Regions from separate parts of the Bacillus cereus group sp. Bce041 genome, predicted to be linked through region 2. Evidence: riboswitches for the same ligand, from Rfam matches in the RefSeq annotation. Region 2 holds a riboswitch; each other region holds the start of a gene.

Region 1 (10,461 bases), on a different contig from region 2:
TCACTGCTATGGCAACACTAAACATCCCATAATGTTGTGCGTTAAAAAAGTTTGCTAAAACAATTAAACTGACGGCCTGAAGAAGGTTAGCTAAAATCGTACTATAAAATAGATGGATAATATTGCTTAGAATAGATCTACCCATACAAGTTCTCCTTTGCAAGTAACCTACTTACATATGTTGTTTGTTTACATATATATTTATCTTGCACCATTACCGTTCAATACAATTAAAACGGTTTTACATAAAATACGGATGTCCATCCGAAATGTTTTCATTTCAATATACTCCATGTCCAGCCTCAACTTTTCCTTTGGATCAAGATTATACCCTCCATTTATTTGTGCCCATCCTGTTAGTCCTGGTTTTACTATTAAACGTTCCTTAAATTCTGGAATATACGCATCAAACTCATTATAAAAAAACTCTCTCTCTGGTCTAGGGCCTACAAAAGACATATCTCCTCTTAAAATGTTTAAGAGCTGTGGTAATTCATCAATTCTCGTTTTTCTTATAAACAATCCAACTTTTGTAATTCTTTGATCATGTTCTTTTGCCCATTGTGGTCCGTTCATTTCAGCATCCTTTACCATCGACCTTAATTTAAATACATTAAACTTCTTCCCGTTTATACCTAAACGTTCTTGAAAGTATATTGGAGCCCCTGATGTTTCTAAGGTAATCATAATACAAAAGAACAACATAATTGGTATTGTTAATAGTAACAATATGATTGAAAATATAATATCAAACAAGCGTTTTACACTTCGATTCAATATGCTAGGCTTTTCTTGAGCCGGAATCGTATACAACTTGGCTTGATTTGTTTCACGAATCATGGATCGTTACCCCCACATTCAAGAATATAAAATTATACCTATTAATTCACATTCTTTCCTATTTATATCCGCTATTACTTTTTGCACTGTACGTAATGAATCTTTTTGCTTTTTAACTGCTAAAACCACTCCATCGCATTTCCCTGCAATAATGTGCGTAGCAGGAAGTTCAAATACTTCAGAAGAATAAACGAAAATGTAATCAAAATCTTCTTTCCACTTAGCAATCGCATTATCAAATTCATCCATAGCAACTAAAGGCGTCCCTGTGTGTACTGTTTTTTTTGCAGGAATACAATATAAGTATTTAGACAAATTACTAGAAAAAGATTCATAATTGCAGGGGAAAGAGCTTATTATATCGTTTACGGTTATCATGTGATCACTTTGTAATAATACATGTAATTTAGGGTCAGAAAAATTCACATCAATAAGTAACACCTTTTTCTTCATTTCTGCAAACACTAGACTCATATTTACTATAAGTGAGGCAACAACCCCTCTGTCCTTCGTTGAACTAACTGTGAATAGTTGTTTTCTAGATTTTTTCAGCTCGTGATACACCGTATAAAACTGCTCTTTCATCAGATCATCATGCAAATCGAATGGCAGCTGTTTCTTTGTCCTAAACATCGACATGTTCACCTCGATATATAGATGATTGTTTATCAATCTCTGTAGATTTCTGTTTTCTATTCGGTTTCACATTTATGTGACCAATAACAGAGACTGTTGTTATTTTCTCTAAATCTTGTTCCGTGTATATACGTTCATCAAAATAATCTCGAAATACAGCTAAACCTATCCCAACAAAAAAACTAACAATTAAAGAAATAGGAATGATCAGTTGAAATTTCGGAAACAATTTTTCAGCCTGTTCCTGTAACTCAGGATCCGTCAACACTTTCACACCTTGTACATTTGTGTACTGTTGAAAACTTTGTTGTGATTGCTCTGCCAATGTCTTTACAATGTCTTTCACGACTTTCGGATTGGAATCTTTTACTGTAACAGTTACAATTTGTGAATTGTCCGTATTCACTACCGAGATTTTTTGTGCTAATTCATAACTTGATTGCTCTAATTTCAAAGTTTTTTTGACTGTTGAAATAATTAATGGGCTTTTTAAAATATCAACATACGATGTTACTAGTTGCTTATTTTCTTGTGTTTTATTTGTTGAATTTTCCTTATTAAACTCATCTAAATTCCCAACAAGAATTTGCGTTGAATATTGATATGACGGCTTTAAAACATACATAGAGATAAGAACTAAAGAAGCGGTTAAACAACACATCGTTAAAATAATCGTTACGAATCTTCTTTTCAATAATTGTTGAAAATCTTTTATACTCATTTCTTGCTTCAATTATTTCACCGCCCTTTTCTGAATAACATCCTGCAATTCACTCTTTACAGATAACCCTTTCTCTCTTCTATCCACTTGTTTTGTTACATACTTTCCGACTCCGAATGCAAATTTTTCTACATATACATACGAAAGCATTGCAAGTATAAACGAAAAAACAAGTGAAAAAATTAAAATAATAGGCAACGGTAATATTTCATGGAGCATGTATATAAGGGAAAACAACGATATAATATGGTATAAATAAAGACTGTAAGAAATCTTCCCCAAATATAACAAATATTTATTATGTAGCAAGGACGACAAAGTTGATATTGACAAACTTAATATGACAAATAGACTTGCACTTATCGCCACTACGTAGTCTCGAAATATAAAATTATTGAGCACTTTAATTTCTCCTATAAGCCCTTCATACATAAAAAGTAAAATCGCAAATAAAAACCATGCAATTTTTGTGTTTTTAGTACAATTACTATAAAAAACTATTAAATTATTTTTATACTTCGCAACTAGTGCTCCTAGTAAAAACAGCACCGTATAATGCAATGTTAATGCATAGCTTGTTAATGTTAAGCCCGAGCGAAACAAAAATAATATTACGACAGAACATATACTAAAACTAAACAATAATAGTAATGAACACCTTAACGTTTTTCGTAAGCAAATCATCAAAATTAACGGAAAAATTATTGATATTCGCATTTCATGGACAAGTGACCAAATCACACCGTTATATGCATCTGTATTATATTTCCCAACCAATAAAATATGTTGTGCGATTAAGCTTGAAGAACTTTCAATCGTCCATGAGCGATTAAACCATTCACTTAAATAAGAAATACCATATTCACTAATTGTAATCTGGCATACAATAGCTATAATTATTGCCACAATATAAGGAATATATATTCTGCATATACGTTTTAAAAGGTATGACCCATAGCTACTATAGTTTTTTTGAATAGATTCATACAAAACAAATCCGCTCAAAACAAAAAAGATAATAACTGATTCGTTACCACTACTAAAAATTAGACGAGCAGGCGTTTCTTTTAATAGATACACAACAAATGGTTTATTATCTTCATAACTGTAATTTTGAAATGCTGAAAAAATCATTAAATGATGACCAATCATTACTACTAATGAAGAAATCCCTCTTATAGAGTCCAATTCTTCGTATCTTTTCATCTTTTTACATCAACTCCTAATGAAATGATAATAATCATTTCAAAGCGACATCTTTATTCATATTCCTCTCCTTTCTTTTCATTCCAATTTTTCATATTAAAATGATTTTATAGTATAAATTTGAGTGTATTGTAACATTTTTTGTAATATTTTGAATAGAAAATCTCAAAAATTGGTATATACCAATTTCAACCTCGAAAAATGAGTAATATTGATAGAAAAACGCTATAAAAATATCTTGCATATTTACAAAATTAAAGAGCTGAATAGCGTTTTTTCAATATAAAATAAAAAAGATAGCCTACGTAGGCTATCTTTTTTATTTTATTTAATTACTGGCACCACTATATGCTACATGTCGTTTCTCAATTCTCTCTTCAATTTCTTTCATATTTTCTTTATTATTTAATAGTGATTGTTTATTTTCAATTAATAATTGTTTAAAAGATTTTCTCACTTTTTTTCTCATTTTCATTGTCCTCCTTGGGGGATGGTTTATATAAAAGATAAAGAATTATCTGTGTGTTCTTATAATAATTGATTGTTGTGAATTCTATTTGAACTTCATATGAAAATTCCGTTTATTTTCTGACAACTTTGTGAACACGAAAAAATGATTATCTAAAACTATGTTGAAATTAATTCACTTCATGATAAAAGTTATTATTTTCATCAACTTTTATCATTATATCTTGTCGAAATATTTATATATTTAAAATTGAGTTCGACATAATTTTATTTATTATAATACTGTTTATAAAAACAAAAAGAAGGTGTCACCAAGTCAAAGTTCGACTTATGCAACATCCCTCTTCCCAAACTATTTATAGCATATTTATTAATATTTCAGGTCTTCCCCAATTCATTTCTTCACAAACAAATCTAAGTTTTTCTTCATCCATTGTGTGTAATCCTTCTTCTAGTGAACATGAAATTGGAACTTCACAGTGAATTTGGGCTAATTGCAACGAAATATTTAAGTTCTCTAAATCACTTTCAATCTTCGTACGCTGCGCTTTTGTTAATGACTCTACATTTTCTAGTACAGCGGATACTGTTCCGTGCTCTTGAATAAGCTTATACGCTGTTTTTTCACCGATACCTTTTACCCCTGGATAATTATCACTTGTATCTCCCATGAAAGCTTTTGCATGGACGATTTGCCACGGCTCTACACCTTTTTCTTCCATGATTTTCTCCGGTGTGTAATATTCGTAATTTCCAATTCCTTTACGCAGAAGCATGACTGTAACGCTCTTATCAACAAGTTGAAGTAAATCCGTATCACCTGTTAAAATATAAACTTCAGCTTCATTGCAATATTGTTTTGCAAGCGTACCGATACAATCATCGGCTTCGTAGCCTTTCATACCGATAACTGGAATGGATAATTTTGCAGTCATTTCTTGCACTAAATCAAATTGAGGAATTAATTCTTCTGGTGGCGCTGCACGATTTGCTTTATAATTCGAGAACGATTCTGTTCTAAATGTCGTACTTCCCATATCCCAGCATGTAACGATATGTGTTGGTTCGATCGCTTGCGTAGCTGTTAATAAGTGTTTCATATAACCATGAATCCCGTTCGTAGGGGTTCCATCTTGTCGTTTCATAAATTGTCCGTAGACACTTGTTGCGTAAAAAGCACGAAATAATAGTGCCATACCATCAACTAATAATACTTTTTTCATAATTCCTCTCCTATTAAAAAAATAATAACCTTACGTTATCACGTAAGGTTATATAAATAGATTACCATTCTACGTTTTTGCTCAACTTTGTCTATTATACATTGTTTTTGTATATTTAGCATCATTAACACATTAAGACGTTCTACTACAACAAGTATGCAAGATGCCTGAATACGTATTTTTTCCAGTAGAAACAACGATAGCTTTTGCATTTCCACTAACAATATGCGAACCTTTAAAACATACATTTTCAAGCTCAAGTGGATTATAATCTTTCATCCGTTTTAATGGAATAAACCGTTTACGTTCAAGGTGATAGCAGCTCTCAAACTTCTCTATATTCGCTTCGTTTCCCGTTAACACAGACTCATTCACTAATAAATCATCTGCATAAATAATACGTACATCAGCTGGCACAGCATCTCCAGCCGAAAGAAAAATCATATCTCCAGGTACAAGTTCTTGCACAGGTATCTCCATCATTTTCAGTTCACTATTTAGCCCTGTACTACTAGAACATTCTACTCTAGATACAGTAATCGTTTCACGTTGTAATTCATCACACACACGTTGTTTTGAAAAACCTGGAATCATGCCACCTAGCTTCATCATTACTTCTGCAAGAAGTGCTCTTTTTGAAGTTAGTTCATTTCGGCCATATATTTGAATACGTTTTTGTGCCTCTTTCATTGATAGTCCATCTCTTGTTGTTTTAAAATATGCAAATACAGATTTTACATCTCTTGTTGCAATTTCAATTAATAAATCTTTATTTTTTTGGAGCATTGTTTGTTCTTTTATTGATTTTTTACTTAGTTTATATGACGTGTTACCCACAGTTTTGTTTGCATATAACATATTATCGTCTCCTCCTTTACAACATAGGAAGAAACGCTTTGTTTCTCAATTTATCCACTTTACTGTGAAAGTGTCTCGCGCTTTATAAACGCTATATTGTGATAAATATAGAGGGAGGAACAAATCGTTTCCTGCCTACATCATATATTTTTGATTTGAAGTATATGGGTAACGGAACCGAGTCAGAATTTGACATGCTCCTCACCTCCTCGTTTAATTTTATAGTTTATACTATGAAATTACTCATAGCTTGGTAACAAAAAAGACCCCTACCCTTAAGAGAGTAGCGGCCATTACATACACAAATAAACGATTTCTAATATAATTAGAAATCTACGGACCTCTCCCTCACCGAGTTTTAGCACTGTATAGCATAGGTACATTACCAGCTACGTTAAGAAAAACCTTAATTCGATCATTCCTGTTGACCCATTGGCGTCTCTCGACATTTTTGGGCAGTAGCATTTCTCTATACAGGAGCCTCACCTAACAGAGACTTATTTTCATTACATTGAAAATGTTACTCTTATTTAAAATAGATGTCAACCGTAGCCTACAATTTTTTCAAAAGGTATGGCAAACTAACATATATAAAGTGTAACTTTAATCAGTGGAGGTTTTGTTCATCCCCCACTGATTATTAGCCCTCACCAATCGGGCTTTTACGGGATAAAATAAAAAACTTTACGTTTAAACGTAAAGTTTTTAATAAGTTATACAACCAGCAATTACAATCCCAATTGAAATTGATAAAAACATAAGAAAAAGACCGACTGCTTGATTATCTTCTTCGAGACTTTTGTTTATATTAAAGCGTGGTGTAAGCCACTCAGCTAAATAAAAGACGATAATTTGAGCCAAAATCCCAACTGCTCCCCACGAAATCATATCAAGAAGTGAAATTGAATTAGCTGCTGTCGAATATAAAACAACAGCTAACCCAAGTAATCGTCCTCCAAGCACATAGCTTACCGCCTTATTTCCTTGAGCCATTAACTTAAATTCCTTTACTTTCGTTGTCACTTCCATCAAGAACAGACCTATACATAAAAGGCCGAGTGTTACTACTAAATATAATAAAAAATTAATCATTTTTCCCCCTCCTTTTTATACCTACCGGTAAATAGTACGATTCATTTCCTGTAATCTTTTCTCCCGCACGAATACCGATACTACTCGCTTTTCCAGCAATTAAAAACGAACCAAACACATATGACAGTTTCTCGATCCCTTTTTCTGTTTCCAAGGATACAACTGGCAGTTCGATATACTTTTGAAATATCGGCAGTGACGCTTTATATGTTTGGTGTGCATTTTGAAGCATAATATTTTCGTCTTTATCGCGAATCGTAATTGTATCTCCTTCTCTCCCAAATGAAGGTTTTTGAACGAAAGAACCTTTTCCTAAAAATAAATCTGGTTCTAAATATGTAGGTAACATATATTCTTTAATCCACTGTTGTTCCTCATTTGTATAAAAGGCCTCTTCTTCTGCTAACCCCCAAATAAGACACTGAATTGATTTTGGCTGAAGTAAAAATGCTGACAAAGGATTTATTATAAAAAGCTTTCCGGCTTTTACAAGTTGTAACAGTTCCACACCTACCAAATCTCCTGTTTCAGGATCTTGATCCTCAATTAAATCTTCTATCGGATATGTTTGGCGATATAAAACATCAATCTTCGCCCCATCTTTATCGACTAGAGCATCCTTTGTAATTCTAAGTTCTGACATTGGCACTACTTTATTTTCAACATGGCATAGCTGACTTAAATACATAGTGGTATTCCAATCCTCGATATGTTCATGATGTGCTGTAAAAACAACATTTGGATTATCTAATCCCTTTGTCGCTTCCATTACTGCTTTCGTTACACCAGAAGATAGCAATCGTTCTTGATCCGAGTTTGGATCATCATAGCCTAGATTTCCACATACTTTCCCATTCATTTGAAAACATTCCACAATAAAAGTTGGTGTATCACTATTAAACTCAAGCATTTTGATTTTGTTATCCTCTGTTACAGCAAAATCAAATCGCGAAATTACAGATTCAGGATAGAGCCCTTTCATTCTAATGAAAGATAAACTCGCGGATGGAAAGCCAAGATCTAGAAGCTGTTCGTCACTTAAATTACGCAGCAGTCTAGCAGTCTTAAAAAATATTTTCCCCATTCGTTCAGTCGCTAAGTGTAATTGGTCCAAAGTCTGATTTGTTATAGAAAAAACATGAAACAAACTATACTCACATTCATATAAATCCGACCAAAAATCCGGATATTTTAAATAAAATTCTTTTCGATCCCTTATGTATTGCGACATATTTTAGCCCCCAAATCCTCCCTTTGAACCGCTTCCAATTCCACCTTTAAATTCAGCAGACGATTGATACGATTTAAACGCCGATGAATTTTTAAAAGTGGATTTATTTTGATAGTATCGCCCACCATAGAAATAATGCCCACGATAACCTGAACTACTATCATCACACTGCCATACCCCAAGTTCATCATCCCAATCCCAATCAGAACAACTATTATCATTTGGTTTTGGGGGAAGATCTTGTGCGCAACCAAATAAAGTGCCAGTCATTAAAGACGTTACGACACCACCTACTAGCCATTTCGTTTTTGTCACCTTCGCACTCCCCTTTTTAAATTCTATTCCTATTATATAGGATGGCATGATAAAGTAGAAGAAAAAGGAAGAAGAGGGATTAAATGCGCTTAGAATATCGACTTAATGATGAAACGAAAGGGTATCCTGCTTTATGGAACTACGCCAATATTTCTAATTCTGAAATTATCGCACGCATGACTTGTGAATATTTTATTAAAGAGAAAAATACTTATGTTGTTACTGCAACTTCGGTTGATCCAGACGGAACAGTAGTTATTTATATTCAAAAAGAAGTTTTCGCAAATGACCCTTCAGACCCTACATACTCCTACATCGGTTTTGAAATTAGAGAACTAAGTGAAACGAGTTCAAACATAGTAGATAGTCAAGATGTATGGAACTATGAAGAAATTTTACCATCTCTTCATTCAGATATTATATATATTCAGCGAGACGGCATGTCTATGGAGTTCTCCTTAGATTCAAGAGAGATTGATGAAGACAGAAAGTGCTACATTTATTACGGAAACTTCACAGGTGAATCAAGATAATATTGATATATCTATGCAACAAAAAAACCTTACGTATAAAACGTAAGGTTTTTATATAGCCCCACATATGCCGTTCTCTCTAGATGTCCATAAACCTGCTCTCACAGGTGGATGCTCTCACAAATGTTTGTAACTTCCTTCTTAAAAAGATGGCATGTTAGCTACATTTAAATATTGAACTTCCATATTAAACTTATTGGTTTAAGACATGCATAAGCTACGTACACCGTAGGAATTTTATATAAGGTTAGTTGAAATAAGACCCCCGCACGTGCCGCTCCTCGTAAATGTCCAAAAACCCGCTACTCGCAGGTGGATGCCCTCACAGTTACCGTACATCTTCCTCCACAAGGAAGGCTTGATGATGGTCGCTAAATATTGAGCTTCCGTATAACTAACATCGGTTTTAGACATAAATAAGTTACGTACACCGCAGGATGTATTATTTACTTGTCGTTATATTATCACATTGTTTCCAATGTGTAAAATACAAAGTTTTTCGAGCAATCTCTTGCTTGTGACCTTATTTTAATACAAATTATTTTTGCATGCAAGTGATTAATCTTCTTCTTTTGCAATTTGATTTTCTGGATAAGAAATCCAATCACTCCAGCTACCTGCATACAATTTAACATTTTGGAATCCAGCTAATTTTAATGCAACGATATTTGGGCACGCTGTAACACCAGAACCACAATATACAATGGTTTCCTTATCTTTCGAAAGATTTTGGAAGCGTTCTTGTTGCCCAGCTCCATTCTTAAATTGTCCTGATTGCAACATTCCATCCTTCCAAAAATGGTTTACCGCTGTCGGAATATGACCTGCTTTATGATCGACAAGTTCCTCGACACCAGCATAACGCTTTGGCTCTCTAGAATCAATTAATGTAACATCCGCACCTGCACGGATATTCTCTCTGACCGTTTCCATCGTTACAAGCATATGATCTTGTATGTTTGTTTTGAATGTTTTTCGTATAACAACAGGAATTTCCGTTGTTGTCGGTAGTCCATTCTCTTTCCAAGCCGGGAAACCACCATCTAATATATATACTTTCTCATGTCCTACATAGTTACATAACCACCATAAACGAGCAGCATTTGCACCGGCTTGACTGTCATACGCAATTACTGTCGTATGCTCATCAATACCAGCCTCCGAAAGCTTGTCTGCAAACTCCTCAATATTTGGTAAAGGATGGCGGCCACCATGTTCTGCTATAGGACTTGATAAATCTAAATTCAAATCAAAATATAACGCATGAGGAATATGTCCTTCTTCATACTTTTCTCTACCCCAATTAGGATTCGCTAAATCAAAACGACAATCGATTAT
Region 2 (10,461 bases):
TCGCTTAAACGCTGTAATGTTTGATTATATTGTAGTAATGGGCGTGCCCGCTCTGTTTGCCCTTCATATGGCGGTTCTAGTATTGGATTCGAAGAAATATGACTAATGAGAGCATCTCCACCAATTAATATTCCATCAGATTCTCTATATAAAGAAATATGAGTAGAAGCATGACCTGGTGTTTCAAGCACTGTAAATCCAGGCAAAGAATCAATACGATCTCCTTCTCTCACAGTATGCGTTAACGATCTATTACAAGAATATTTAAGTGTCCTCGTCGTCAATAACGACTCGTCTTTCAAAAATGCTGCTGGCACACCAAACTGTAAGGCCGTCTCTCTAAAAAATTCATGATACCGCTTTAAAAATTCTGGATTTTGTGTAATCCAAGGCTCATTCCAAGGATGTCCAATAATATTCGTCTTCTCAGAAAATATATTTAAAAGTCCACAATGATCTGCATGATGATGCGTAATGACTACTGTTTCAATATCTTCTATCGTATGTCCTAATGCACCTAATTGACTTTCTAACGCATTCCTTGCCTCTTCTGTATTCGTCCCTGTATCAATTAATGTTAATGTCTCCCCCTCAACTAAAAACACATTCACAGTTTCCACTGCAAATGGTACAGGAATCTCCATTCGGTGAATCGCCGTCATGCTTAGCCCCCCTGTCTCTTTCCGGTTCAAAAATGAATACTTCTTCAGTTTACAACTTCTATATATATTTGTCATTATTTTCAGATAAAAAGAGGTGTTTCCTATAAAAAAACGAATGTATGTACATTTATAAGAATTTCTAACCAAAATTAAAGGAGGAACATCATGTCTATTCAAAACATTTCCTTTCTCGGTGCAGGCTCTATTGCCGAAGCTATTATTGGTGGCTTGTTACATGCAAATGTCGTTAAAGGTGAACAAATTACTGTAAGTAATCGTTCTAACGAGACAAGATTACAAGAGCTACATAAAAAATACGGTGTCAAAGGTACTCATAATAAAAAAGAATTACTTACTGATGCAAATATTCTTTTTCTAGCAATGAAACCAAAGGATGTTGCAGAGGCGCTTACCCCTTTTAAAGAATACATAAATAATAACGTGCTTATTATTTCATTACTAGCAGGTGTTTCTACTGACTCAATTAGAAAACTACTTCAAAAAGACGTTCCAATTATTCGTGCAATGCCAAATACATCCGCAGCCATTTTAAAATCAGCTACCGCTATCTCCCCTTCAAAACATGCAACAGCGGAGCATATTCGCACTGCAACATCTTTATTTGAAACGATTGGTCTCGTCTCTGTTGTAGAGGAAGAAGATATGCATGCTGTCACTGCATTATCCGGAAGTGGACCTGCTTATATTTATTACGTAGTGGAAGCTATGGAAGAAGCTGCAAAAAAAATCGGTTTAAAAGAAGATGTTGCAAAATCACTTATTCTTCAAACGATGATTGGTGCTGCTGAAATGCTAAAAGCAAGTGACAAACACCCTTCTATTTTGAGAAAGGAAATTACTTCTCCTGGTGGAACTACCGAAGCAGGTATTGAAGTATTACAAGAACATAAATTTCAACAAGCACTTATTTCTTGTATTAAACAGGCAACGGAACGATCACATAATCTTGGAAAAACATTAAAACAACTAACAAAAGAAAAATAGAAAAAGGAGCTCAAGTTTATTTGAGCTCCTTTTTCTATAATTACACTTAGTTATTGTTCTTCCCAAAAATCTCTTCTTGCAGGCGACGACCAGTCGGCGTTGCTGCAAGTCCACCTTCTGCTGTTTCACGAAGTGCTACTGGCATCGTTTGTCCGATTCTAAACATTGCCTCAATTACTTCATCACATGGAATTGTACTCGTTACACCAGCTAATGCTAAATCTGCTGAAATCATCGCATTCGCAGCTCCTGCTGCATTACGTTTTACACAAGGTACTTCTACAAGTCCTGCAACAGGATCACACACTAAACCAAGCATGTTCTTTAATGAAATTGCCATCGCTGTAGCTGCTTGATCTTGTGTTCCACCAGCCATCTCAACTGCGGCTGCAGCCGCCATTCCACTTGCTGAACCAACTTCAGCTTGGCATCCTCCCGCTGCACCAGAAATACAAGCGTTATTCGCAACAACCATACCGAAAGCTCCTGCTGTAAATAAGAATTCAATCATTTCTTCACGTGTAGGCTGCAATTTTTCTCTTAGTGCAAATAGTACACCTGGCACTGTTCCAGCAGAACCTGCTGTTGGTGTTGCACAAATAATTCCCATCGCTGCGTTTACTTCATTTGTTGCAACAGCTTTGCTTACTGCATCCAAAATCGTATCTCCAGATAAGCCTTTTCCGCTCTTCATATACGCTTGAACTTTTACAGCATCTCCACCAGTTAAACCAGTTGGTGATTTCACGCCGCGAATACCACGTTCTACTGCTTGCTCCATCACGACTAAGTTCTTTTCCATACCAGCAATTACTTCTTCACGTGAAATACTTCTTGTTTCCATTTCACATTGAATCATAATTTCTGCGATTTTTACATTTTGTTCTTTAGCTTGCGCCACTAGTTCCGCTGCGTTCCGAAACATGGTGTGTCCCCCCTGCAATTATTCCATAATAGTTACTTGACAAATATTTTGTTGCGCTTTTATTTCTTCAATTACTTCATCTGCTAATAATTCATCTGTTTCAATGACCATAAGCGCTCTTCTTCCTTTTTCTTTACGAGAAACACTCATTGTACTAATGTTAATCTCATGTTTCGCAAGGATTGAAGCTACCGCTGCAATAGCACCGAAGCGATCGTTATTTACAATAAGTAGTGCTGGGCTCGTGCCTGATAATTGAAGATCGAATCCGTTTAATTCTACAACTTCAATTTTACCGCCACCAATTGAGCAAGCAACAACTTCAATTTCATCTTCACCTTTATACAAACGAATTCTCGCTGTATTTGGATGAGGTGCATTGGCATCTTCTTCAATGAATTCCACTTCAATTTCGCGCTCTTTTGCTATTTCTAGCGCCTCTGGAATACGTAAGTCATCTGTTTCAAATCCTAATATTCCACCGATTAGTGCTACATCCGTACCATGCCCTCGATACGTCTTTGCAAATGATCCATATAACGAAATGCTTACTCTTTCTGGTTCATGACGAAACAGCTGGCGAGCAACTTGCCCCATTCTTGCCGCGCCTGCTGTATGTGAACTTGATGGTCCAATCATAACTGGACCGATAATATCAAATACTGAGCGATACTTCATCATAACTCCCCCTAAACCTCTATGAAAAAATTTATTCTACTATTCTATTAAGTTGCTACATCTGTCGCTTTTCCAGTTGTACCACGAATTTGTTCTGCTGTACGAATTGGATAGTTTTTGAATAAAAGTAATCCAATATAACCTGAAATAATACCAGTTATCATACTACATAAGAATCTTAGCATTATTTTCATTTAAAAATGATACAAGATGATCCAGAATAAAGTCTGGTAGCAATCCAAAGTTTAACACAGAAGCCATTGCAAGCATAGCATAAACAAGTGATATAACCATTGCTAATGCAACTAAATTTGCACCCGCTATTCCGCCTAGACTACCTGCTGATGTTCTGAACTCTTTTAAAGAGTGGTGTACCAATTAAATCTCCACCACCTTATTAATAAAAAGCTTCTACTAAGGAACTCGCAATAGCTACACTTGCTAATCATATCGTTTAGCTAAAAAGTGAAAAAGACTTATGACAAATAATAGTAATATCTTTCCTATTATAATTCTCGTGTTACTCTCTCATGATTTAGTCAACTTCACTTGTTACGATAATGACTAAAATACATGCGACTTATCATAAATTATAATCTGCCCTCATTATAGCTTGTTTTTTATAAAACGCTTACTTTTGTTGAATTTTAAAAGTTCTGAATAACAGTCCATTTCTGCTATTTGTATCACTTGTATGTCATCTGACTTATATAACAGTTTTTCTAAATAATCATTATTTCGTATTTTTATCGTATATATTCAAACCATTCTAATTTTCTGTACCATCCAAGTATAAGTATAAAATAATAACAGTTTTATTTTTAAATTTTTTTAGACATAAAAAAATGGTAACCCGCCGTTACCATTTTTTACAAAATTATTATTTTTCTACTGGGAATGATTTCAAATCTGTCGCTATTTCTGTATTAGAAAACAACTCTCTAGCCTCTTTCAATAATTCCTTATATGTATCTCCTTGATAACGAGAACTAATGTGAGTTAATATTAGTCGCTTCGCATTTGCCTGAAGTGCAATGCTCGCAGCTTGCTTAGATGTAGAATGAAAATAATCATACGCTTGTTGCTCATCTTCTGCTGCGAAAGTCGCTTCATGGACAAGTACATCTGCATCTTGCGCAAGCTCCCTACTCGCTTCGCAATATCGCGTATCACCTAAGATAGTAATAATTCTTCCTTTTTGAGGTGGGCCGATAAACTCATTTCCATTTAATATCGTGCCATCCTCTAATTCAACTACTTCACCATCTTTTAAACGTTTAAAGATTGGACCTGGTTTCACACCCATCTCAAGCAACTTATCAACTAAAAGAGCACCTTGTATATCTTTCTCTACAATACGATATCCAAAGCATTCTATACCGTGTGACAATCTTTTCGTTTCTACATAAAATTCATTATCTTCAAATACGGTACCTTCTTCTGTTATCTCCACAACTTCAAGTGGATATTTCACATGTGTCGTACTTACCGATAATGCCACTTCAATAAATTGTTTAATTCCTTTCGGTCCATACACCGTTAAAGGCGTAGTTCCTCCTTGAAATGAACGGCTACCTAATAAACCAGGCAATCCAAAAATATGATCGCCATGTAAATGCGTAATAAATATTTTTTCAATGCGGCGCGGACGTACAGATGTATGTAATATTTGATGTTGCGTGGCCTCGCCACAATCAAATAACCAAGTTTGTCCTCGTTCTTCTAACAATTGTAAAGCAATTGCTGAAACGTTCCTTCCTTTTGAAGGAACACCTGCACCAGTTCCTAAAAATACAAATTCCACTTTCTTTCCTCCAGCTCTAAATATACTCTATCTCTCATCTTACGGAATGTTATTTCAAATGGCAAATTGAATTTACATAACCAAACATCTAGACAACTATATAACACGAACGTTATACTCAAAAAATTTAGCTATCGTTCGTGTTTTGTGTTAAAATGATTATACTACATTTTAAGGGAGCGTTTTATTATGAAAGAAGTATTTCGTTTACAAACTGATTTTTCATCTTCATTTGATCGCTGGGTAAGTTCTTTCGTGTCTGATCACCCAGCACAATTAGAATGGACAACTTTAAAGGAATTAATCCATGAATATACAACATCACATACAAATGATACGTTACCAGCATATATTTCTTCAGCTTTAACATATTACGCCCAACGCGTTTCAACTACAAACAGTTCAGAGATTGTTATTTTTGAAAACCCTACAATCTCGTAATCTATAATAAAAAAGCACTGGTTACAGTGCTTTTTTATTTATACTTATTTAGCAAATGATTATATTCCGTCCAAAAGTCTGTATACATACTTTGATCAAACTCATCTAAAATTATCTTTTCACTTGATTTATTGAATAACTCTTTTGCTTGTAGCGCAAAAGAAACAATTTGTTTTCTATTTTTGATTCTCAATATTTATAATAAAATTTTGTGGTACCATTACAAATTCCCCTTTTATAAAAATATTTATTTTCCATATTATTCATAATCAATATCATACATTTCATCCCATATATCTATTATAAATCCATTTAATATTTTAAAAACACAGATAAAAAGATATTGACACTACGATTTTACAGTGCTAACATTCAACATGTAATTGAATATGGTCTCTGTTAGGTGAGGCTCCTGTATAGAGAAACGCTGCTGCCCAAAAATGTCGAGAGACGCCAATGGGTCAACAGGAAAGGTCGGAATGAAGGCCTTTTTTAATGTAGCTGGTTTCAGTACCTATGCTATACAGTGCTAAAACTCAACGAGGGAGAGGTGCATGTATTTTGTCATACACAAAAACTGTTTTTATTTATGTCTACTAACAGTCTTTGTTGTGGACTCTTTTAGCTGCGAATTCAGACCTTTACTCGTTTTGAGTAAAGGTCTTTTTACGTCTATATGCACCTTACTATGAAACAAACATAGCATATTCAGAAACTACTAAATTGTACGGAGGTGAGGAACAGTTGGCAATTGATGATTCGGCCCAGATACCCATACGTTTTACATTCATATTTCATCATGTAGGTAGGAAAGAAACTGTTCCTCACCATTTCAAATAGTTAGGTAACAGATTGTTTCCTCCTTCATGACAGAGGAGGAACTACCGATGTTTAATTTACAAAGACAAGAAACAAAGCATGCTTATGAGCAAGATAGCATGAAAACAAATAACGAATTATTAGTGGCGGTTGCAACACAAGATGTAAGCTCTGCGTTAAAACTTTTAGAAACAACACAAGATGGATTATCTAAACAAGAAGCGTCTCGTAGACTTTCTTTATATGGTCCGAACGAAATAGCTCATAATAAAATGGCGCCGTGGTACATTCAATTTCTGTTGGCATTTAAAAATCCATTTATTTTCGTTTTATTAGCTCTTGGAGCACTCTCCTTTTTCACGGATGATATGCAAGGAACAATTGTCGTATCTGCAATGGTACTACTTAGTGCAACAATTCGGTTTTCCCAAGAATTTCGTTCTCAAAAAGCTGCCGATAAGTTAAAAGCTATGGTTCGAACAACTGCAAGCGTATTTAGAATAAATGGATTTGTACATGAAACAAAAAATGTAACGAATTTAAATCGAAATTACACAACAGAAATTCCAATTGAGGAACTTGTACCTGGCGATATCATTTCCCTTTCAGCCGGTGATATCATTCCAGCTGATGTGCGTATTGTATCCGCTAAAGATTTATTTGTTAATCAATCTTCTTTAACAGGGGAAGCACTTCCTGTAGAAAAATACGAACACTGCTACCATACAGAAAATAAGCATATCTTACCGACAAACATGAAAAAAAATTACAATCCACTCGATATGGAAAACCTTTGTTTCATGGGAACAAATATTGTAAGTGGTAGCGCAAAAGCTGTTGTCATCTCAACAAGTACCGATACGTATTTCGGCTCTTTAGCCAATAAGGTAATTGGAAAGCGTGTAGAAACAAGCTTTGATAAAGGTGTAAACAAAGTAAGCTGGCTCTTAATTACATTCATGCTTATTATGGCACCTATTGTCCTTCTCATTAATGGATTCACAAAAGGTGATTGGCAAGAAGCTTTCTTCTTCGCTATTGCCGTCGCTGTTGGCCTTACACCTGAAATGTTACCAATGATTGTAACTGCTAATTTAGCTAAAGGTGCCGTTAAAATGTCTAAACAAAAAGTAATTGTAAAACAGCTAAATTCTATTCAAAACTTAGGTGCTATGAACATTCTTTGTACAGATAAAACAGGAACTTTAACAGAAGATAAAGTTGTCCTTGTTCGTCACTTAGATCCCAAGGGAAATGAATGCAATCGCGTCTTGCAATTTGCCTATTTAAATAGTTTCTATCAAACTGGATTGAAAAATTTAATAGATAAAGCTGTTATTAAGCATACAGAGGAAAACAATACATTTAATCCATCAGCTTTTCAAAAGCTAGATGAAATTCCATTCGATTTCGCCCGCCGGCGTATGTCAGTCATCGTAAAGGATATTTCAGGTGAACATACAATGGTTTGTAAAGGTGCCGTAGAAGAAATTTTATCAATTTGTAACTACACTGAAGTGGATGAAAAAATCGTTCCACTCACCGAGGAAATACGTTCAAATGTCAAAAAAATAAGTGAGACACTAAATAGTGAAGGTATGCGGGTTATTGCTGTGGCTTATAAAAAAGATAGAAGAATAAATGATACAGAGTACGCAGTAAAAGACGAAACTGATATGATTCTCGCTGGATATATCGGCTTTTTAGATCCACCGAAACCATCTGCAGCAGCTGCAATTCAAGCATTACAAAAACATGGTGTACAAGTGAAAATTTTAACTGGCGATAACGAAATTGTTACAAGAAAGGTTTGTAAAGAAGTTGGATTAGATATCTGCGAACCAATCCTCGGTTACGAGATTGATTCTTTACCAGATAAAGCATTAGCAAAACTTGCCGAAGAAACGACTGTATTTGCGAAGCTTAATCCCATGCAAAAATCTCGTATTATACACGCATTACAAGGAAATGGATACACTGTAGGTTACATGGGAGACGGCATTAACGATGCTGTAGCATTACGTGAAGCTGATGTCGGAATATCTGTTGATACTGCTACTGATATTGCGAAAGAAGCTTCCGATATTATTCTACTCGAAAAAAGTTTAACTATATTAGAAGCAGGGATTTTAGAAGGACGTACTACATTCGGAAATATTTTAAAATATATTAAGATGACAGCTAGCTCTAACTTCGGTAATGTGTTTAGCGTGTTAGTAGCAAGTGCTTTCATTCCTTTTTTACCGATGCTTGCCATTCATCTTTTAATTCAAAACTTACTTTATGATATTTCACAACTTTCTATTCCATGGGACAAAATGGATAAAGAGTTTCTAGAAAAACCACGAAAATGGGATACTGCAAACTTACGAAACTTCATTATTTGTATCGGCCCAATTAGTTCTATATTTGATATTATCACATACGTAGTCATGTGGAATGTATTTGGTGCAAATACACCGAGCGAGCAATCATTATTCCAGTCCGGTTGGTTTGTCGTTGGGTTGTTAACACAAACTTTAATTGTTCACATGATAAGAACACAAAAGATTCCATTTATTCAAAGCACTGCATCAACACCAGTCGTTTTATTAACCGCTCTTATTATGGCAATCGGGATTTATATTCCATTCTCACCACTTGGTGCAGCCGTTGGTTTACAAGCATTGCCACTTAACTATTTCCCTTGGTTAGTAGGAATACTATTAGGCTACGCTTTTTTAACACAATTCCTGAAAAAGCTTTATATTAAAAAGTTTCATAGCTGGTTGTAAAAATAAGAATGAGTGGGTATCCCCCGCTCATTCTAAAAAACATAACACATATTATATATGGAGGTGACCATGATGGTATGGTACGACATTGTATTCAGGTTAGTTATAGCAATTATTGTAGGAGCTTGCATTGGAATGGAAAGACAATGGAGACACCGAATGGCTGGGTTACGGACAAATGCTCTCGTATCACTTGGTGCCTGTATATTTGTTTTATTATCCGTCATGCTTGATCATGATGCTAGCCCATCCCGCATTGCTGCTCAAGTCGTTAGTGGTATTGGATTTTTAGGGGGTGGCGTTATTATCCGCGATGGTTTTAGTATTAGAGGGCTAAATACAGCAGCTACTTTATGGTGTGCAGCTGCTGTCGGTACTCTTACAGGCGCCGGTTTCCTCGTTGCAGCTATATTAGGTGCAGCCGGCGTGTTACTAGCAAATATACTTCTTCGCCCAATTGCTCTTTTTATGAATAAAAAATCAAAAGAAGAATCACCAGAACAAACGAACTACTTACTTTCCCTTACTTGTTCAGAAGAAAATGAAGCACATATTCGTTTTTTACTTATGCATATGGTAAGTACAGAAGGAATCGGTTTAAAAGAGTTGTATAGTGAAGACGTAGATTCTAATCAAAAGGTGTGTATACAGGCTACATTACATTGCAAGACAAATGCGGCTATCTTAATTGAAAAAATAGTAAGTAGAATGCTATTAGAATCTGGCGTTACTGGAGCTGGATGGAAGACTTCTTTAAATTTAGAAGCGAGTTAACTAGGAAAGGTGTCATGATTTTACTACTTCATGACACCTTCTACATAAACTTATTTTCTAACTTTTGTTGAAACGACTTCTCTTGCTTACGTAGTAGTTGACTACCTCGTTGTAAAATCGGTGTTCCATACTTATCGTTAATTTGATCAATGACAGCAAGTAGTGGTTCTTTTTTCGCATCCTCTTCAAATGAAAATAAATCTAATTGTTTCACCGATTCTGTCTTCCACTCTATTTCAGTAGCTGTAACACCTAGTAAACGAACGGAATCACCATCCCAATGTTGCTTCCATAAACGGGATGCTGCTTGAAAAATATCGCGTTCTTCCCAAATTGCATTTTTCAATTGCTTACTCCGTGTTACTGTTCGCCTATCATGGTATTTAATCATAATTTGAATATTATAGCTGACAAGGGTTCGCTTTTGTAATCTTTTACTCACTGATTTTGATAACCGTTCTAACATATCAAGTAATTCTTTCTCTTCATCCATATCCTTTGAAAAAGTCATCGAGTTACCGACACTTTTATGTTGGCCCATTTGACTCGGATCCACTTCCCTATCATCCGTACCTTTTG
Region 3 (10,461 bases), on a different contig from region 2:
AAAGCCTTTTGTTGATCCAAATTTCAAGTTAGAAAATGCAGAGAAACTATTAAAATACACATCGGGCTTTTGTTTAAATATGGTTGCAAGATATTCACAAGCCGCTCGATTATTAAAAGCATATGTAAATGATAATAATTTAAAATTAGTACGTGCCAACTTCTTATGGGAAAAAAATAGAATTAATGATTATCGACCTACAACAGGAGTTATCAGTGAAATTATACACTCTATAGATCTTGTTCAATGGATCAACGGTAATTCACCATTACAATTAAGACATATTCAAGGAGTGAAGTCTGATTATTCAATTTCTGGAGATGAAATTTCAGATAGCGTTTCTGTTATGGGTGAAATAAATGGTGCTGTAGTGACAGGATATAGTAGTTTTGTAAACTTATTCAGAAGAAGAGAATTAGATTTTGTTTTTCAGGATGTTAATAATCAATTAATTTTTGCACAACTCTCTTATGACACACCAAACTGGTATGAAGATTCAGTAAAAATTTGGACAGAAACTAGCACACAATCTGAAGAACTGTTATACTTTAATTCCCTTGAACACGAATATAATGGGGATAGAAAAATAGAGCGAATTATAAATGTAGTCAAAGATGTTACTGATTTTGTTATGCTGGAAAAAGAACCTTCTTTTGGTTTTCCAAATCTAAAAGATGCAGTTCGCTTACAGGAATTACTTAATGAAATTGATTCTAAGAAATCGAGCTTTTATAGAGTTAAATATAACAGTTCTGAGAAAAGAGTTTTGCTCAACGAAAATAGTGGATTTGGACGATTAGGATAAAAAATAGCAAGGAACTTAAAATAAGTTCCTTGCTATTTTTATAAATTCCTGAACATAATGTCCTTCTGCATGTGTTAATTCTGTAGCATGTTTATAAGATATGTATATATTTCTATAATGTCTATCCGGCAATTCATATATCTTTATATTATCAAATGATTTTAAGAAAAGCTTTGGTCCTATAGAAATACCTATTCCTAGATCAATCATTTTCACAATTGTATTGCAGTCACTTATATACGAATGCACCTTTGGCTCTATACTGTGCTGATTAAAAAATTTCTCAACTTGATTTCTGTATGGCGCTGCTGGCATAATAATATTATTTTGATCAAAGAAATCCTTTAAAGAGCAATCGTCAGGAATTAACTTTAAGTTATTTGGTGTTGCTATAACTAACTCGTCTTCCCAAAATGGGACGGATTCACATCCGAATTCCCCGTTAATTGTAAATCCCAGGTCAATTACTTTATTAATAACCCATTCTTGTATTTCATCATAAGTCCCCTCAAATATTATAATTTCAATAAACGGATACAATTTATTAAATTCTTTCATAATTGGAGGTAATATATGTTTTTTTACACTTGTAAAGGCTCCAATCCTCAGTGTTTTAGGCAATAATTGATCATTAAAATTTGTCTCTATTAATTTACGGTTTATATTTAATATCTGACCAATATACTCATAAGCTTTAGTGCCTTGAGGAGTTAAAGTAATCGTCCGACCAGTTCTCAGGAATAAAGACGTTCCTAATTCCTTTTCTAAGCTAGAAATTGCATGGCTTACTGCAGATTGCGTCATGTTTAATTTTTCGGCAGCCTTTGTAAAACTCCCCGTTGTAATAACTGATTCAAAAATTTCATACTTAATAATACTCATGAGTTTTTTTCATCCCTTGCATTAATATTATTCATTTTATTTAATCCCATTCATTAAGTATACTAATATTAACCTACTTAAGCTAGACGAGTAATGATTATCAAATGTTATTTTACCTTAATTTAATCTGCAGATTTTTTAATTACTATGGCATTATTCAATAATTATATATAACTCAATTATTATAATTGTAAGTAACATCATTATAGAGTTATATATCGATTCAATAATCATTCTCTATCTGTATAAAACTAGCAACTAGAGTGTATAAGATTGATAATTTATTATAATCTTGACAATGTAAAGGTGGCAGAACTATGAAAAAAGTTATCTTTTTAGCTATTGGTATGTTTGCCTTGGGATTCGATGCTTATATTATTGCTGGACTGGTTCCTGGAATTAGTGATACCTATCAAAAAAGTGCATCCCAAGTTGGGCAAGCTGTAAGTATATTTACATTATGCTATGCAATATCCGCTCCACTGTTTGCCTCTCTCTTAGCAGGTAAACCTATAAAAAAAGTTCTATTGACTTCAATAATTGTATTTGGACTTGCAAATGCATTAACCGCAGTATCTCCAAACTTTTCGATATTCTTAATATCAAGGGCGATTGCTGGTGTTGGTGCTGGATTATTTTCTCCTTTAGCTGTTGCAGGCTCAACTATGTTAGTACCTGTAGAAAAGAAAGGACGCGCACTTGGCTTAACAATCGGTGGCATGAGTATGGGAACTGTATTAGGTGTTCCGATAGGTCTTTATATCGCAGACAAGTTTGATTGGCAATCAGCAATGTGGTTTGTGGTAATACTTAGTTTAATTGCTGCTATTAGTATTCTTAAGTTTCTACCACATGTTCCAGTCACTGCACCACCTGCTATGAAAGAAAGACTTGCAATGTTTTTAGATAAAAGAGTTACTATCACTGTTTTAATAACATTCTTTGCAAGTATTTCAAGTTTAGGTTTATATACCTATCTATCTCCATTATTACAAGATCTTGATAGCACAAGTGATTTAACAATTTATTTATGGGCTTGGGGATTGGGTGGATTATTTGGAAGTATAACAATTGGATATTTAATTGATTACTTCAAAAAACCAAAAACTTTAATGGCTCTTATTTTAATTATTTTAACTGTCTCAGTTGTATGTATTCCTATAATGATTAATCTAACAATTATAAAATACTTACCATTTTTCATATGGGGAGCAATGGGATGGGCATCAGGAGCACCACAGCAACATATTTTATTATCCTATCAACCTAAGCACGGAAGTGCAGCTGTGGCCCTCAATAGTTCGATAAACTATCTAGGAAGTTCCGTAGGTGCCACATTAGGTGGAGTAGTAATTTCTCTTGGAATGGGGACTATGGCTCTAATCTACTTTGCGATAATTTCTATGATTATTTCATTAGGCCTACAATTTTATAGCATGCGAAGTAATACCTTTAAAATAGCTACTACTAAAAAGGCTGTTTAAAATAAATCTATTACATTTATAAAACATAAAAATGGGCATTAATTAATCTGTATCTTTTTATAAAGAAACAAAAAGAAGACGGTTCTTTTGAAACCGTCTTCTTAAAATAATAATACCATCTATCATATAGCTAGTTATTTAATGTTTTTTTATTAGAGAATTTGATTAAACAATTTATATTTCTATCATTCCTCTCTTCTTTCATATTCATCTGAAATAATATTTTCATCCCACTATATTTATAAATTAGCACCGCTTTTTATATTAAATTCTTTATTTTATCTAGTTACCCCGAAAAAAAGTCTCTCAGATTCGTTTGTATCGACCTTTAAATACCACAACAATATAAAAACATGCAAAACAACTTAAAAGTCTATTTTAAGTTGTTAAGTCGTTTAAAAAGAATTTAACTGTTTTCAAACGGTTTTGTTAAGCGATTTCTATATACTATAAGCTAATCTCTCAATTTTTCACCTTTGATTTCTTCTAAGCCTTTTTTAAATCCCATTTCTTTCGTAATATGCTTCATTTTTAATTATACTAGGCTTAAATATAAACCGACATCTTCTTCATTATTTATCAAATGATTTTCAGGTATGACCACTACTTTATTCTGCGTATTAATTTTTACTCATCTGATTACAACAATTCGTTGTACAGGTTGTCCATTTCATATAGCTGTAGCAAATACTACTCAATTAAAAGAATTTCCATATGATTGAGTGTTTCTATAAGCACTTCATTAATATATATTAAATGGTAAAATTATTAATTTAAAACCTCTTTGGATGTTAGTCTTTAAACTTTAATTAAACCTTCATTTTCTTAGAAATTTATAAATCAGTTGAAATATTTATATCAAATTCATCTGGTATTTTAGCATCTATTTTTTTCCCATCTATTGTCATCCTTATTTTCTGTTTCGGATTTGCTGTTACCACCCAAGCATTAGGTAAATAACGATCTTCATGTGATAATGTAGAAGGTGAATTTATAACCTTTCCTCCTAAATATAGAGTAGCAGAAGAACCACCATCCATAGCCATTGCATTTATAGCACCTTTTTCATATAGAATATCTTGACACTCTTTTAACGTAGCCCCTATACTATGCGTCTGTCTACCGTCAATGACTAGAAACATAATTGTACCATCTTCTTTTTGAGCCATAATACTTCGCGGAGCAGAACCCCAACCACCGTCTCCTTCTGTAATCATTTTTTCTCCATTTACAATTAACTGTGGCATAAATCCTGCTGCTGAAACGACTTGTTTATCCAAAAGTTGTTGTGTAGAATAATTTCCTGTTATCATTTGTCCAAACTTTGTTAAGCCTGTAATAATTGTAGGGGTATTTCTATCCATATTCGTATCAATAACTTTCCCATTTTCTATTACAATTCCAGTAGCAACATTTCCTCCACCCCTTCCTGTTTCATCTGCAAATCCACTTGCATTCACAGCAACAAGTGCATGATTACGCTTTGCCATTACGCTAATTTTTTCTCCTCTGTTAGCGCCCTGTGTTCCTTGATGGCTAACAAGTTTAACATTGAAGGGATTGCTGATAGTAACTAATTTTCCTTCAAAAAGAAAGCGACTATCTTTGTTACTTTTAATCGTTTCTACATCAATTTCTAATGGCTGATTTTTAAATTCTTCTAACCTTTTTCCTGCTATTTTTTTATAAATATGCTCATCACTATTTGACCATTTCGGATGATTAATTCTATCTTGCAATTTATCTAGTTCCTTTTGGGATAGGAATGTATATTTCGCATATTGCGGATGCTGAGAAGTTAGTATACTCCCAGCCATTGTTATGCGAAGCTCTCGGCCATAGCTAGTACCAAATAATATGCCTATGCCAATAAGCATGAAAATAGACAATAGAAGCAAAATTCGTTTGAAGATTTTGCTGAGATGTTTCATAGTTTTATCCTCCAGCATTCATTACATTCAATAAATCCATTAAAATATTATTTATCTAAATACAAAAGTGTTTGATTTCCTTATGTCTGAATTCCCCACTATACTTTAGCAATTTAGGCAAAATACTTATTCCGAATTTCGTTTTTTTAGTGTATATTTATAAATTTAATAACGTTTTTGCAACCATGAAATAAATTACTAATCCTGTTCCGTCAACAAATGTTGTAATAAATGGACCTGAAACAACTGCAGGATCTAGTTTTAATTTTCTTAGAATTAAAGGTAAAACAGCTGCTACAAGAGAGGCCCAAATAACAATAAATAATAAAGTAATTGCTACAACTTGTGCAACATCTGTTCCAACTCCTAACATATAAGCACGAGTGAGCCCAGCTATTCCAAGTGCAAGTCCAAGAAGCATCCCTATTGCAAATTCCTTTTTCATTACACGGAAAATGTCTTTAAATTTGACCTCTCCAATACCGATTGCACGAGTAATTGTTGCTACAACCTGTGTTCCTGTATTCCCACCAGTACCTACTAATAACGGAACAAAGAAAGCAAGAGCAACTACAGTTTCAATTTCGTCTTCAAAATACTTTAATACTGTCCCTGTATATGCTTCAGCAACAAAAAGAAGTAATAACCATGGTAGACGTTTTAAGAAAATACTCCAAGTGCTAGCTTCAAAGTAAGATTGATTCAATGGTTCACTTCCGCCTAACTTTTGAATATCTTCTGTAGCTTCTGCTTCCATAACATTCATTACGTCATCAAATGTTATAATACCAATCATTTTATTATTTGCTGTTATTACAGGTATTGCTGCTAAATTATAATTCAGAAGCTTTTTTACAACTTCTTGCTGGTCAACTTCAGCTTGTACTGAAATTACCTCTTGAATCATGATAGTAGATAATATCTCGTCATCTGCTGCTAATAATAACTCATGTATGGAAACGATCCCCTCAAGATAACCATGACTATCAAGAACATAACTATAAGATATTGATTCTACATTTTCAGAATGTTCCCTAATATACTTCAATGTCATTTTTACTGACCAATTTCCTCTAACTGCAACAAAATCACTTGTGACAAGACTTCCTGCCGTTTCAGGTTTGAAAATCATCAATTTTTTTACGTTATGTTTTGTGATTTTATCTAAATACGCCATTAATTTAGCCTGTTTTTCCGGATGAACCGCTAGCAGTAAATCTACTAATTCATCAATCGGTTGTAAATTTAGTAACTTTTTAGCTTTGTTTTCAGATAAGTGAATTAAGATATTATATTTTTCTTCTGCACTCATATATTGAAGAATTTTAGAGCTTTTTAATACAGGAATCGTATTTAGCAATATGATTTGATCTTCAATTGAAAACTGTTTTACTTCTTGCGCAATATCATACGACGGATGACGTAAAATTTTCTCTGCATCCAAATTATTTTTGGTTACAAGTAATTCATTTAATAATTTCTTCATGTTAACTCCTCCTCATATTGCTAAGGGAGACTCTAGAGTTTCATGAGTGGTTTTGTTTTATTTTATCTGTCTTAAATTTTTTATTAGAGCAATAATAGTTACATTGCAATCAATTCATTATTTAGAATTACCTCCTTTTTGAATATAGACAAGATAAAACAAATAACATTAAACAGAAAAACCTTTACTCAAAAAGGAGTAAAGGTTTTTTACAATACAAATAAATGATTATTAAGACAGCTCTGCCAAAATCTCAGAGGTGCCTTTCTATCAAATCGTATACCACTCCCTCGTTGAGTTTTAGCACTGTATAGCATAGGTTTTTATAACCAGCTACATTAAGAAGGGCCTTAATCCGACCGTTCCTGTTGACCCATTGGCGTCTCTCGACATTTTTGGGCAGCAGCGTTTCTCTATACAGGAGCCTCACCTAACAAAGTTTATTGAATTACTTCAAAATTTAAACCAGAATTTAATATTTGTCAACTGACTTTCAAATCCATTCATAAAAAATCTTTTATAGAAAATGAAATTATATTTTATTATAAATTTAAAATTCTCCTTAAAAAACATAGAATTTAAATAGATTTAATTCGAAGAAACGTTATGAAACATATGAAACTTATTGTTTTCAATCAAATTCCAACTTTATAACAGAGGATGAATAATTAGTCATTCTGTATATCAAAAGAATATTCTTAACAAATCTTCTTTTATGATTAAAATCTTCTTTACGGTTTATCAAATTTATATGGTTAAACTACTTAATCAAACTATACACTAAAGTCAAAAATATGTACTTATACAGAATGATTACATACATTTTCTCATATCATTTCTCAAAGGACTATAAAGCAATAAAACAGATAAAATTAGAAATACGGTTGCTTGACAAGCAAAAAAAATATATTTATGCTTGCTACACGAAACAAATACATAAAATTTATGTTGCTTAACCTGTTAGGTGAGGCTCCTATGCAAACACAGGCTATTGCCCAAAAATGTCGAAAGACGCCAATGGGTAGAACAGGAATTGTCGGATTAAGGCTCTTCTTAAGATAGCTAAGTAATGAATTTTCATTACTTTACGTTGTATAGTGCCAAAGCTCTACTAGGGGGAGAAAAGCCTTATTTAGTCATGCCATTTTGAATCCCTCTAGTTACATACTAGGGGGATTTTTGCGTAAAAAACAGGGAGTAAGTGATAGAATCTTTCTAAACAAAAGTCATATTTAGTAATTGACGAGAACAATATTCTATTCATTAGCAAATGTAATATTATGTATTGTTTTAAATCAGGAGGATATTAAAATGAAAAAAATATTAAAACTCGATTATCTATTGCTCCTTCCTCTATTCATAACATGTACTTTAGGTATTATCATGATGTATAGTGCAAGCTCCATTGTTGCTGTTCAACATTACGGTTATAACAGTAGACATTTTGTTGATTCTCAATTAACAAAGCTACTTTTAGGAACAATTGGGTTAATAGTTTGTGCTTTACTCCCATATGAAATATGGAAAAAACGAATAGTCTCAATCTGTATTATGGTTGGAGGGATTTTTTTATTGATTATGGTTTTATGGAAAGGAAAAGTGGTAAATAATGCCCAATCATGGATCTTTGGAATACAGCCAGCTGAATTTCTTAAATTAGGAACAATACTTGTAACAGCCCGCTTTTTTGCATTAAGACAAAAACAAGCTAAAAATAACTGGAGAGGTATCGGAAAACTTTTATTCTTTTTAGCTACAATTTTTTTTCTTATCTTTAAACAACCAAATTTAGGATCTGCACTTTTAATATTAGGTATAGGTTTTAGCATATTTCTTTGCTCAGGAATAAATATAAATCTACTAATCAAAAGAATTATCATCAGTTCTATTTTGTGGTTACCTATTTTATATTTCTTGATTCAAAATAGTTTGTCAGAAGTTCAAAAGAAACGTATTACTACGATTTTCAATCCATTTCTTGATGCGCAAGGAAATGGATACCAGCTTGTAAATTCTTTTATTGCCATTGGCTCCGGAGGAATCACTGGTCGTGGATTTGGAAATAGCATACAAAAAACAGGTTATCTTCCGGAACCACATACAGATTTTATAATGGCAATAGTTTCTGAAGAACTAGGATTTATTGGTGTATTTATTATATTGGCTGGAGTTTTGACTATAGTACTTCGCTCCTTAAAAATTGCACAATTATGTGTAGATCCATTTGGCAGTTTTATAGCAATTGGTATAGGATGTATGATCGGTATGCAATCTGTTGTAAATTTAGGTGGTATTACAGGACTATTTCCTCTTACAGGTACCCCATTTCCATTTGTAAGTTTTGGTGGAAGTTCTTTAATGGTCAATTTAATAGCAATAGGAATATTAATTAACATTTCAATTTTTAATAAAATTGAGTTTGATAATCATAATATATAATTTTTATATATCAATTTAAAAATTTTAAAATTCGACCTCATTAATTAATCTATATTTAAAAAATTTCTAATTATTTTTTTAACTGTATAAATATTAATATTAATATTTATGTTCGTTTTAATACGAAAAAAGGCAGGCATAAATATATGCTTGCCTTCCGTTCTCAAAATCAATTACACCTAAAACAACGTGAGGTTAACCAAATCTAGATACTGTCTTCTACGCCCTATTTTTTACTTTTCTAAAACAATTTCTGCTATTTCATTAGCACATTTTTTAGAGTCAAATCCATCATAGTTACTTAGTACTACAACAGTCAAATATTCTTTTGGAAACCGCATGAAGTGTGAACGATAACCTGCCCAGCTACCTGAATGTTCCAAGTATCGACAGTTAAAACCTTCTGCAAGCCTTAGCCCAAAAGCATAATCTTCATTGTCAATAATCGTCTCCCCAGTTGGAGAAATTTTCGGACCTATTTCGCTCATTCTTTTAACAAGTTCTTTTCCACCAACGGTGCCTGTAGTTAAATTTTCTCCCCATCTTACAAGATCTTCAACATTTGTATGAACTGCCCCATCACCTGTATGTTCCCAAGGGCTTTCATAGATTTTATATTTTCCTTGCTCATTCTTCGAATACCCACTAATAATTGGTATAGTTGTTGGGTAGCAATCTACAATTGTTGTGTCTCTCATATGTAAAGGATCAAAAATACGCTCCTTTGTAAATTGACGTAGAGACTTGCCACTTACCTTCTCTACCACTTGTGATAATAAAAAATATCCTGTATTGCTATACTCAAATTTTGTGCCAGCTGGGAACCTTGCAATTTGATGATTTTTAAGGTGCTCTAACGATTCTTCCACAGTTAATGTATCTGTAAATTTAATATTTGCTGATACAGCCAATTCCATATAATCAACTAGTCCACCAGTGTGATGAATTAGGTGTCTCAATGTTACAGGTTCAGCATATGCTCCTATAGAAGGAACGAACCTTACAATTGAATCATCTAAACTCAATTTTCCCTCTTGTTCTAAGAGTAATATAGAAAACGCAGTAAATTGTTTAGAAACCGAGGCAATATTAAAAATATTTTTAGTAGTTATAGGTATATTTCCCTCTATAGTAGCTAAGCCAACCGTACCTTTATAAGTTACTCCGCTATCAAAACTAGCAATATATGCAAAGCCAGGAGCTTTTGGTGAAAACTTTTTTAATAATTGTTTAATCGATGTATGCGTCTTTTCATTATATGCATTATTCACCTCAATCACATCCCCTTCCCATTAAATGATTAGTATATTATCCTGTTATCTTTTTCAGTTACAAATTAGAAAAAAATCTTGTTCTGAGGGTACTATAAAATTTTAGCTTGATGACGATGGGGCACCGCCAGCATTTCGAAAAAAACCCACGCTAAGCTAAAAA

The links. A riboswitch is a leader RNA that binds a small molecule or an ion and turns the genes downstream of it on or off. The one in region 2 is predicted to bind magnesium.
Positions count from the first base shown of each region.
Region 1: it holds a riboswitch for magnesium, as region 2 does, so the genes downstream of both, ACUN13_RS07550 (P-type ATPase) here and mgtA (magnesium-translocating P-type ATPase) in region 2, are expected to answer to the same signal.
Region 3: it holds a riboswitch for magnesium, as region 2 does, so the genes downstream of both, ACUN13_RS27890 (FtsW/RodA/SpoVE family cell cycle protein) here and mgtA (magnesium-translocating P-type ATPase) in region 2, are expected to answer to the same signal.

Region 1 is NZ_JBQXON010000002.1:316,019-326,479, forward strand. It holds gene ACUN13_RS07515 (oligosaccharide flippase family protein) at 1-145, opposite strand, end outside; gene ACUN13_RS07520 (sugar transferase) at 202-840, opposite strand; gene ACUN13_RS07525 (CpsD/CapB family tyrosine-protein kinase) at 859-1,479, opposite strand; gene ACUN13_RS07530 (YveK family protein) at 1,466-2,209, opposite strand; gene ACUN13_RS07535 (acyltransferase family protein) at 2,210-3,403, opposite strand; gene ACUN13_RS07540 (FbpB family small basic protein) at 3,732-3,872, opposite strand; gene ACUN13_RS07545 (5'-3' exonuclease) at 4,228-5,094, opposite strand; gene ACUN13_RS07550 (P-type ATPase) at 5,227-5,952, opposite strand; M-box (ykoK) riboswitch at 6,288-6,453, opposite strand; gene ACUN13_RS07555 (DUF350 domain-containing protein) at 6,658-7,044, opposite strand; gene ACUN13_RS07560 (glutathionylspermidine synthase family protein) at 7,037-8,275, opposite strand; gene ACUN13_RS07565 (hypothetical protein) at 8,279-8,590, opposite strand; gene ACUN13_RS07570 (hypothetical protein) at 8,674-9,123, shown strand; RNA gene ssrS (6S RNA) at 9,178-9,361, opposite strand; RNA gene ssrS (6S RNA) at 9,383-9,565, opposite strand; gene ACUN13_RS07585 (sulfurtransferase) at 9,682-10,461, opposite strand, start outside.
Region 2 is NZ_JBQXON010000001.1:416,751-427,211, forward strand. It holds gene ACUN13_RS02120 (MBL fold metallo-hydrolase) at 1-662, opposite strand, end outside; gene proI (pyrroline-5-carboxylate reductase ProI) at 828-1,667, shown strand; gene sdaAA (L-serine ammonia-lyase, iron-sulfur-dependent, subunit alpha) at 1,714-2,592, opposite strand; gene sdaAB (L-serine ammonia-lyase, iron-sulfur-dependent subunit beta) at 2,611-3,270, opposite strand; gene ACUN13_RS02140 (hypothetical protein) at 3,436-3,648, opposite strand; gene rnz (ribonuclease Z) at 4,151-5,074, opposite strand; gene ACUN13_RS02150 (DUF3932 family protein) at 5,264-5,515, shown strand; partial or broken gene ACUN13_RS02155 (DNA polymerase IV) at 5,550-5,693, opposite strand; M-box (ykoK) riboswitch at 5,904-6,071, shown strand; gene mgtA (magnesium-translocating P-type ATPase) at 6,403-9,108, shown strand; gene ACUN13_RS02165 (MgtC/SapB family protein) at 9,181-9,882, shown strand; gene ACUN13_RS02170 (DNA polymerase IV) at 9,923-10,461, opposite strand, start outside.
Region 3 is NZ_JBQXON010000016.1:63,739-74,199, forward strand. It holds gene ACUN13_RS27865 (Gfo/Idh/MocA family protein) at 1-805, shown strand, start outside; gene ACUN13_RS27870 (LysR family transcriptional regulator) at 821-1,687, opposite strand; gene ACUN13_RS27875 (MFS transporter) at 2,005-3,171, shown strand; gene ACUN13_RS27880 (phosphodiester glycosidase family protein) at 4,005-5,102, opposite strand; gene mgtE (magnesium transporter) at 5,260-6,588, opposite strand; M-box (ykoK) riboswitch at 6,868-7,033, opposite strand; M-box (ykoK) riboswitch at 7,538-7,714, shown strand; gene ACUN13_RS27890 (FtsW/RodA/SpoVE family cell cycle protein) at 7,900-9,027, shown strand; gene ACUN13_RS27895 (serine hydrolase domain-containing protein) at 9,261-10,298, opposite strand.